DNA from 3 places in the Pseudorhodoferax sp. LjRoot39 genome. Region 3 is predicted to be linked to each of the others. Evidence: predicted binding sites of a transcription regulator. Region 3 holds the regulator's gene; each other region holds the start of a gene.
The links. The regulator LexA, encoded in region 3, represses DNA repair genes until DNA is damaged. The targets are predictions, from matches to a motif close to ACTGTATNNNNATACAGT.

Region 1 (3,270 bases), on a different contig from region 3:
CAGCAATGAAAATCGACGCTCGCACAAATTTCATATGTCCTCCGATGAACAAGATCGTCCGGCAAGCCAATGTATGCGTCAAGTCCTTCGTCCATCAGATTAATTCACAAGATTGCTTTTCGGGGGACAACGCTGAAGCGACGCCAACGCGGAGAGGATGTAGCGAAAAATTGCATGCAAACATGTAATCATGCACGAGCGTTCAACAGATCCTTGAACTCGGTGGTGTAGGCTGGCGATACGTTGGCGCGGCGCATCGACCAGTCAGGCGTAGCGCCGGTGCCGCCTGGTCGCAAGGTGTCGCGGCCAAAGCGGCGATTCAAGGTGTCTAGCGTGTGCATCAAGGCTGCAGACCGCACCGGATCGCGGGTGGGGAAGAACTGCGCTGGCATCTCCGCTGCGCGGCATAGATCGATGAACACCACCCCCGCCTTGGCGTAGCGAAACCCATCGCGCCACATGCTGTGCGCGACTTTCACCGTGGTTCCGATCAGCGCGAAGCTGTCCGCACTGGGCTCCAACGACACCGTTGCCTGGTTGGCATAGGGCGGGTCGCCGTTGAAGCGGTTGGTGTGCATGAACACCTGCACCGCAGAAGCCACCAGGCCGTGGCTGCGCAGTTTTTCTGCCGCGCGCGCGGTGTAGCTGGCCACAGCCTCGCGCATCTCGTCCCACTCGATGATCGCTCGGCCGAACGAGCGCGTGACGGCCAGCGATTTCTTCGTGGCCGGCACCAGCGCGAACGGCATGCAGGCGATGCCCTGCAGCTCGCTTTGCGTGCGCAGGCCGGTCACCGTCAGCAGTTTGCGCATCTCGTCTGCAGGGAACGCCACCAGCTCGGCCACCGTGTTGATACCGGCGCCTTTGAGCTTCGCCTGTGCTGCCGGCCCCAGGCCCCACACCAGCGACGTGGGCAGCGTTTTGTAGGCCTCTGCGCGCGCGGCCGCCGTCGACAGGTCGCAGATTCCCGGACCATCGCGATCCGCCTTGGCCACGCGGTTGGCCATCTTGGCGATGGTCTTTGTTGGACCGATCCCCACGCAAGTCGGAATCTTGGCCACGCGCCGCACCGTCGCGCGGATGCGGGCGCTGAGTTCAGCCAGGTCGCCTTGCAGGCCGACCAGGTCGAGGAACATCTCATCGATGGAATAGGGCTCGACGCTGGGCACGAAGTCGTGCAGCACCTCGAACATGCGCCGGCTCATGTCGCCATACAACGCGTAGTTCGAGGACTTCCACACCACGTCGCGGAACTCCGGCTTGTGGCGTGCCAGGTGCCAGGGCTCGCCCATCTTGAGGCCGAGATCTTTGGCTTCCTGCGTGCGGGCAATCGCGCATCCATCGTTGTTGGAGAGCACCACCACCGGACGGTGCCGCAAGGACGGATCGAAGGCGCGTTCGCAGGAGCAGTAGAAGCTGTTGCCGTCGATCAGGGCCAGCATTTCACACCTGAAACCGCACCAGCGCCTCGACGATGGCCCAGATCTCGATGTCCTCGGCGACCGCAACGGGTTCGCTGCGCGTCGGCCGCAGCCACCACGTGTCTTCCTTGAAGCTCAGGGTTGCCAGGATGACATCGGAATTGATGAAGGCCACACACACCTTCCCTGCCGTCGGATCGGCTGCGGCATTGGCCACCAGCACATCGCCGTGGCGGATGCCGCGCTCGGCCAGGGCCTGGCCCACGACGCGCACCGGGTAGATGCCCGGCCGGCGCAGATTCAAACGCTCAGCCAGGTCGATGACCGGCTGGACATAGTCCTGCGCCGGGCTCTGAAAGCCCGTGGTCTTGTCGCCTTGATAGCTGGTCATGGAAGGACATAAGCAGGAACGCGCACCCGAAGCAATACGATTTCGGGAATGGGTACTGTGATTTTATACATGCGCTAACGGCGGCGTATAAATGCATGTATTGATGCATGCATGCAAACATGTAGGTTTGTAATCGAGCTATGAGGCAGAAAACTGGGCGCATCTTTCGGCGTTCCGCCCAAAGACCAAGCTCTACGCGCTTCGCGCCCTGAGCCCTGGCGGTCTCAGCCATACGGTCACGATCCTTTGCGCGAACACAGCATGGCGGAGAAGACGCTTGCGCGCCCTCCCCGCTGTCTCTGCGTCTTCCGGCTTCGCCTGCAGCGCTCTTCAATGGCTAAGGGGTCTCCCCTCGCGCCGGTCGAGGGTAAAGCGCTGTCGCGCCAGTTCGCCGGTCTCCCCAACCTTCCTCCTTGCAGTCGTGCAGGCCGGGTGATCCCCCTCCGGCGCCCTGCCCTTGCCCGTTGCTAGCCCCGCTCTCGCCGAGGGGCACGGGGTGCAGCCATTTGCACCCCTAGCCCTAAGGAGAAAACCGTGAAAGCAAGCAGCAAGACCCAGGCTCCCAAGACCGATGTGTATGCCCGCGTGACCGACAAGATCGTGGCCGATCTGGAACGCGGTGTGCGCACCTGGATGCGCCCGTGGACCGTCAGCGGCAACCCCGACCCGATGGGCCGTCCCCTGCGGCACAACGGCACGCCGTATCGCGGCATCAATGTCGTGCTGCTGTGGAGCGATGCGATCGACAAAGGGTTTCGTTCGCCGACCTGGATGACCTACAAACAGGCCCAGGAGTTCGGTGGCCAGGTGCGCAAGGGCGAATCCGGCTCCTCCGTGGTCTATGCCGACCGCTACACCAAGACCGAAACCAACGCCCAAGGCGAGGAAGCAGAACGCGCCATTGCCTTCATGAAGGGCTACACGGTATTCAACGCAGACCAGATTGATGGCCTGCCTGCGCGTTACCAGCTGACCCCCTCCCCTGCTCTGCCTGCCATGCCGTTGATCGACGCCGCCGAGATCTTCTTTGCGAAGACCGGTGCCGTTGTTCGCCATGGGGGTGGACACGCGTTCTTCTCGCCGGCGGCCGATCTCATCCAGCTGCCCGAGCCCGGCGCGTTCCGTGACCCCGAAAGCTACGCCGCCACCAAAGCGCATGAGCTGATCCACTGGACTGGCCACGAATCGCGGGAAGCCCGCACCTTTGGCAAACGCTTCGGGGATGAGGCCTACGCGTTCGAGGAGCTGGTGGCCGAAATGGGTGCCGCGTTTCTCTGTGCCGATTTGGGCATCGCGCTCGAGGTGCGTGAAGACCATGCCGCCTACCTGGCGCACTGGCTGCAGGTGCTCAAGCAGGACCGCCGCGCTATCTTCACGGCCGCTGCCCATGCCCAGCGCGCCGCGGATTTCCTGCAGAGCCTGCAGGCGGGTTGATGGTTTCGAACATCGGGGGATGGC
Region 2 (3,270 bases), 4.8 Mb from region 3:
CCGGTGGCGGCAGGCTGAACTGCAGCCGCCCGCTCTTGGGCAGCGCCACCTGCTGGGCCAGCGCGCGCACGTTGTGCTCGAGCGCGCGGTCGAACGGGTTGCCGGCGATGCCCTGGGCCACCAGCCAAGTCAGCACCAGGCTGACCGGCCACAGCAGCAGCAGCGGCGTCAGCATCCAGTCCAGGATTTCGCCGAACAGCGAACGCTGCTCGCGCTGGAAGATCTTCACGCGTTGATTTTTTCGAGGCAGTAGCCGAGCCCGCGGACCGTGGCGATGCGGATCGGGCCCTTCTCGATCTTCTTGCGCAGGCGGTGGATGTAGACCTCGATCGCGTTGGTCGAGACCTCCTCGCCCCACTCGCACAGGCGCTCGACCAGCTGGTCCTTGCTGACCAGGCGGCCAGCGCGCTGCAGCAGCACCTCCAGCAGGCCCAGTTCGCGCGCGGAGAGTTCAACCATGCGGCCGTCGATGGTGGCCACGCGGCCGGCCTGGTCGTACTCCAGCGGGCCGTGGCGGATCGAACTGCTGGTGGCGCCGCTGCCGCGCCGCGTGAGCGCGCGCACGCGGGCCTCGAGCTCCTGCAGCGAGAAGGGCTTGGCCATGTAGTCGTCGGCGCCGTAGTCCAGGCCCTTGACGCGCTCTTCGACGCTGTCCGCGGCCGTCAGGATCAGCACCGGCAAGGCCGAGCCGCGGCCGCGCAGCGCGCGCAGCACCTCCAGGCCGTGCATGCGCGGCAGGCCCAGGTCCAGGATCAGCAGGTCGAACTGGCTGCTGGTGCGCAGCGCGGCATCGGCCTCTGTGCCGCTGGCCACGTGGTCCACGGCCGCGCCGGAGCTGCGCAATGCGCGCAGCAGGCCGTCGGCCAGGACCTGGTCATCCTCGGCGATCAGAATGCGCATGCGGTTCTCCGGTTGGCAGGTGAAGCAGAAATTCTAGGAGCCCACATAGGCCTCCAGCCCCAGGCTCACGACGGTGGCCACCTCGGCCCCGACCGCCTCGCGGAACTCGGCCTCGGCCTGGGCCAGCGCACCGCGGAAAGCCTGCTGCCAGGCCAGGCCATCGGGCGTGAAGCGCACGACACGGGCCCGCGCATCGTGTGGATCCGCCACCCGCGTGACCAGGCCCCAGGCCTCGCATTGCGCGATCAGGTCGCCCATGGCCTGCTTGCTCATGCCGGCACGCTCGGCCAGCACGCCGGGCCGCGTGCCGGCCACGTCCAGGTGCCGTGTGATGTGCACGTGGGCGGCGCTGACCTGGGCCCGCGCCGCAAGGTTGGACAGGGCCAGCGGCACCTGCACGTCGTGGGCCATGAGCGCCAGCACGCGCGCATCGAAACGGCGCAGCGCCTCACCCATCAAACGGCCCAGATGGGTGGTGCGCCAGGCCTCGTCCGGGTCGGTGGCCTGCATCCGCAGATCGTAAGGCAAACTGACCAAAAAACATGATTCTTCAAATCAACAGCTGCACTACACTACTGGTCAAGCATCCAGACAGTATGTAGTCACAGTTCAGATGCAGTTCGCAAGTCATTGATCTCAAGGAGATTTTTCATGGACGCCCCAGTGAAACCCAATCCCGCCCAAGCAGAACGCACCAAGGCCTTGCAGGCCGCCCTGGCCCAGATCGAAAAGCAATTCGGCAAGGGCACCATCATGCGCCTGGGCGAAGGCGAGGTGATCGAGGACATCCAGGTGGTCTCCACCGGCTCGCTGGGCCTGGACATCGCGCTGGGCGTGGGCGGCCTGCCGCGCGGCCGCGTGGTCGAGATCTACGGCCCGGAATCCTCGGGCAAGACCACGCTGACGCTGCAGGTCATTGCCGAGATGCAGAAGCAGGCCGGCACCTGCGCCTTCGTCGATGCCGAGCATGCGCTGGACATCCAGTACGCGCAGAAGCTGGGCGTGAACCTGCAGGAGCTGCTGATCAGCCAGCCCGACACCGGTGAGCAGGCCCTGGAAATCGTCGACAGCCTGGTGCGCTCGGGCGCCGTGGACCTGATCGTGGTCGACTCGGTCGCCGCGCTGACGCCCAAGGCCGAACTCGAAGGCGAAATGGGCGACTCCCTGCCCGGCCTGCAGGCCCGCCTGATGAGCCAGGCGCTGCGCAAGCTCACGGCCACGATCAAGAAGACCAATTGCATGGTCATCTTCATCAACCAGATCCGCATGAAGATCGGCGTGATGTTCGGCAGCCCCGAAACCACCACGGGCGGCAACGCGCTGAAGTTCTACGCCTCGGTGCGCATCGACATCCGCCGCACCGGCACCATCAAGAAGGGCGACGAGGCCATCGGCAACGAGACCAAGGTCAAGGTGGTCAAGAACAAGGTAGCGCCACCGTTCAAGACGGCCGAGTTCGACATCCTGTTCGGCGAGGGCATCTCGCGCGAAGGCGAGATCATCGACATGGGCGTGGAGGCGCGCATCGTCGACAAGTCCGGCGCCTGGTACGCCTACAACGGCGAGAAGATCGGCCAGGGCCGCGACAACGCCCGCGAGTTCCTGCGCGAGAACGCCGACCTGGCGCGCGAGATCGAGAACAAGGTGCGCGAGAACCTGGGCATCGCGTTGCTGCCGCCCGCCGCCGCGCCCGCCAAGGGCGAGTGACCGGCGCCCGGCCTGCGCTCTCGCTGAAAGGCAGGGCGCTGCGCATGCTCTCCCAGCGCGAACATTCGCGCCCCGAGCTCGAGCGCAAGCTGGCGCGCCACACCGAAGACGCCGAGGAACTGGCGCGCGCGCTGGACGAGCTGCAGGCCAAGGGCTTCATCAGCGAGGCGCGGGTGGTCGAGTCCGTGCTGCACCAGCGCGCAGCCCAGTACGGCGCACTGCGGCTACGCCAGGAACTGCAACGCAGGGGGGTGGCGTCGGCCGCCATCACCGAGGCCGTGGCCGGCCTGGCCGACAGCGAGTTCGAACGTGCACTGGCGCTGTGGCAGCGCCGCTTCGCGCCGGCAGCCGACGCGCGCGAACACGCCAGGCAAAGCCGCTTCCTGCTGGCGCGTGGTTTCTCGGGCGCGGTGGTGACGCGCGTGCTGCGGCACCGGCCCGACAATGCGGACTGAATGCCCGCTTCTCCTGCACGCGCCCTCTCGGCGCTGACCTTCGCCTTCGGCCTGAGCCAGTTCTTCCGCAGCTGCCTGGCCGTGATCGCACCCGAGCTGCAACGCGACCTCGGCCTGTCGGCCGCTGGTTTCGGCCTGCTGTCCTCCTGCTTCTTCCTGTCGTTCGCGGTCGCGCAGATCCCGGTCGGGATCGCGTTCGACCGCTACG
Region 3 (3,270 bases):
AGACGCGCCCGCTGATCGACTACTACACCCAGTGGTCCAAGGACGACCCGGCCCACGCGCCCAAGTACCGCAAGATCGACGGCACCGGCAGCGTGGACGAGATCACCGCGCGCGCACTCGCGGCCCTGGCCGCCTGAGTCAGGCGCCCAGCAGGTCCAGCTGCAGCTGGATCCGCGCCTTGACCGGCGACAGCGCCCCGGCCCCGGGCAGCGCGTCGCCCCCTCCTCCCATCACCCGCCCCTGCTCGCAGCGGCTGGCGCGCAGCACGCGCAAGCCCGCTGCCTGTGCGCGCAGCAGGGCCGCTTCCAATGCATGGTGCACGCTGCCATTGCCGGTTGCAGCGACCACGATGCCGCGCGCGCCGTCGCGCACCAGCGCATCGACACCGGCGCCGCTCGCGCCCGCGTGGCTGAACACGATCTCCACCCGCGGCCAGGCCTGCGGCACTGCCGGCAGCCGTGCCAGCAGTCCGGCCGTGGGCACGGTCTGCGGCCAGTCCCGCAACTGGCGCAAGGCGCCCGCCTCCACATAGCCCAACGGGCCGGCGTCCCCCGAGCCGAAGGCGTCCAGCCGGTAGCCGTGCACCTTGCGCACGTCGAACGCTGCATGCACCACGCCGGCACAGACGGCCACCACGCCGTGCGCACCCGGCTGCGCCGCCACGGCGAGCGCGTCGCGCAGGTTCTGCGGCCCGTCCGGCATGGCCGCGTTGGCAGGCCGCATCGCGCACGCCAGCACCACCGGCTTGGCCGGCGCCAGCACCGCCTGCAGGAAGTAGGCCGTCTCCTCCAGCGTGTCGGTGCCGTGCGTGATCACGATGCCCTGCACATCGTCGCGCGCGAGTGCCTCGGCGCAGCGCTGCGCCAGCCGCAGCCACACCGCGGCATCCATGTCCTTGCTGTCGATCTGCGCCACCTGCTCGACCTGCAGCACACAGCCGGGCGGCGCCTCGAAGCCCGCCAACAGCTGCGCCACGCCGACCTGGGCCGCCTGGTAGCCCAGCGTGTCGCCCGCACGCGGCGCCAGGCCCGCGATGGTTCCGCCCGAGCCCAGGACGAGCAGCGTGCGCGGGGATGCCCCTGGAAATACGTCTGGTGCTTGCATGCTTGTAGAAACTGATTGAAAATACAGGTACTGGAAATTTACACAGACCACTGTGTCGCTCCAGCCCATAGGGTAGCTGTACCACGTCGCACAAGGAACTGCCATGCCAGACGCCTCTTCTGCATTTCCGGCCAAGCTCACGGCACGCCAGCAACAGATCCTGGAACTGATCCAGGCCGCCATCGCGAACACTGGCGCCCCGCCCACGCGTGCAGAGATTGCCGCCGAACTGGGCTTCAAGTCCGCCAACGCCGCAGAAGAACACCTGCAGGCCCTGGCGCGCAAGGGCGTCATCGAACTCGTGAGCGGCACCTCGCGCGGCATCCGCCTGCGCAGTGACATGCTGCGCTCGGTCAACGAACGCCGCAGCAAGCAGTTCACGCTGCCCCTGCAGGAATTGGCGCAACTGGCCCTGCCGCTGATCGGCCGCGTGGCAGCGGGCTCGCCCATCCTCGCGCAGGAGCACGTGGACCAGACCTACTACGTGGAAAGCAGCCTGTTCCAGCACAAGCCCGACTACCTGCTGCGGGTGCGCGGCATGTCCATGCGCGACGCCGGCATCATGGACGGCGACCTGCTCGCCGTGCGCGCCACCAAGGATGCCAAGAACGGCCAGATCGTCGTGGCCCGACTCGGCGACGATGTCACCGTCAAGCGCTACAAGCGCACCGCCGACAGCATCGAACTGCACCCCGAGAACCCCGACTACCCCACCATCTTCGTGGAGCCCGGCGACCCCTTCGAGATTGAAGGCCTGGCCGTGGGGCTGATCCGCAACACCATGCTGATGTAGGCCCCCAAGCCTTTTCGCACAGTGTCAGGTGGCGGGCGTCCGCCGCGCAGCGCGCGGCAACCCTGGTGCTGTGCCTTTCAACCAATCCTGCCCCAATCCGCCCGATGGACGGAAGGAGTTTGAAATGGGAATCGCAATGCTGACCGCCGTGCGCGTGGCCCGGTTGCCGCAGTGGTTTGAGGAGTTCGGTCCGCGGCTGGCGGGCCGCCTGCAGCAGCGGCTGCGCCGCCGGTCGTTGCAGGTGGTGCCCGCCGTGGCCCGCCCCACACCGGCCCTGCGCGTGTTGCGCGTGCTGGAGCCGCACCAACCCCGCACGGCGGCGGGCCGCATGGTCATCTCCGGCCGCATGGCCGATGTGTGCGCAGAACTGGACCGCTTGGCCGCAGTGGAATCCGCGTCCACACGGCACTGACGACGCGGCATGGGAGCAGCGCCCAGCGTGGGCGCCATACCCGCTGGCGCCCTGGCGCCATGGGGGCGCGAGGCACAATGGCCGCATGAACATTGTGATCCTCGATGACTACCAGGACGCGGTGCGCAAGCTCGAATGCGCAGCCAAGCTCGAACCCTATGCGGCCAAGGTCTACACCAACACCGTCAAGGGCCTGGGACAGTTGTCGGTCCGGCTGCGTGACGCGGACATCCTTGTGCTGATCCGCGAACGCACCCACCTGAACCGGGCGCTGATCGAGAAACTTCCCCGCCTCAAGCTGATCGCGCAAACAGGGCGCGTCGGCCCGCACATCGATGTGGCGGCCTGCACCGAACGCGGCGTGGCCGTGGCCGAAGGCGTGGGCTCGCCGGTGGCACCGGCCGAACTGACCTGGGCCTTGATCATGGCGGCCACGCGCCGTCTGCCGCAGTACATCGGCAACCTCAAGCATGGTGCTTGGCAGCAATCCGGCATGAAGACCGCCTCCATGCCGCCCAACTTCGGCCTGGGCACGGTGCTGCGCGAACGCACCATGGGCATCTTCGGCTACGGCCGCATCGGCCAGATCGTCAGCACCTATGCACGCGCCTTCGGCATGCGCGTGCTGGTCTGGGGGCGGGCCGGCTCCTGCGAGCGCGCGCTGGCCGACGGCCACCAGATCGCGGCCAGCCAGGAGGAGCTGTTCGCCAACAGCGACGTGCTGTCGCTGCACCTGCGCCTCAACGAGGAGACACGCGGCATCGTCAAGCTCGACGACCTGGCGCGCATGAAGCCGACCTCGCTGCTGGTCAACACTTCGCGCGCCGAACTCATCGAGCCCGATGCGCTGCTGGCCGGCCTGAACCGCGGCCGCCCCGGCATGGCTGCCGTCGACGTGTTCGAAAGCGAACCCATCCTGCAGGGCCACGCGCTGCTGCGTCTGGAGAACTGCATCTGCACG

Region 1: the regulator LexA is predicted to act here: its motif matches at 1,867-1,884, upstream of ACSQ4M_RS37955 (LexA family protein).
Region 2: the regulator LexA is predicted to act here: its motif matches at 1,475-1,492, upstream of recA (recombinase RecA).

Annotation. Positions count from the first base shown of each region.
Region 1 covers NZ_CAXUQL020000003.1:31,548-34,817, reverse strand. Annotated here, with positions in the region: gene ACSQ4M_RS37965 (hypothetical protein) at 1-34, opposite strand, end outside; gene ACSQ4M_RS37960 (Y-family DNA polymerase) at 189-1,442, opposite strand; gene ACSQ4M_RS37955 (LexA family protein) at 1,444-1,812, opposite strand; gene ACSQ4M_RS37950 (ArdC family protein) at 2,347-3,246, shown strand.
Region 2 covers NZ_CAXUQL020000001.1:580,234-583,503, forward strand. Annotated here, with positions in the region: gene ACSQ4M_RS02705 (sensor histidine kinase) at 1-229, opposite strand, end outside; gene ACSQ4M_RS02710 (response regulator) at 226-900, opposite strand; gene ACSQ4M_RS02715 (MarR family winged helix-turn-helix transcriptional regulator) at 934-1,410, opposite strand; gene recA (recombinase RecA) at 1,552-2,607, shown strand; gene recX (recombination regulator RecX) at 2,604-3,062, shown strand; gene ACSQ4M_RS02730 (MFS transporter) at 3,063-3,270, shown strand, end outside.
Region 3 covers NZ_CAXUQL020000001.1:5,358,025-5,361,294, forward strand. Annotated here, with positions in the region: gene adk (adenylate kinase) at 1-137, shown strand, start outside; gene ACSQ4M_RS24985 (asparaginase) at 139-1,104, opposite strand; gene lexA (transcriptional repressor LexA) at 1,208-1,897, shown strand; gene ACSQ4M_RS24995 (hypothetical protein) at 2,022-2,309, shown strand; gene ACSQ4M_RS25000 (D-2-hydroxyacid dehydrogenase family protein) at 2,395-3,270, shown strand, end outside.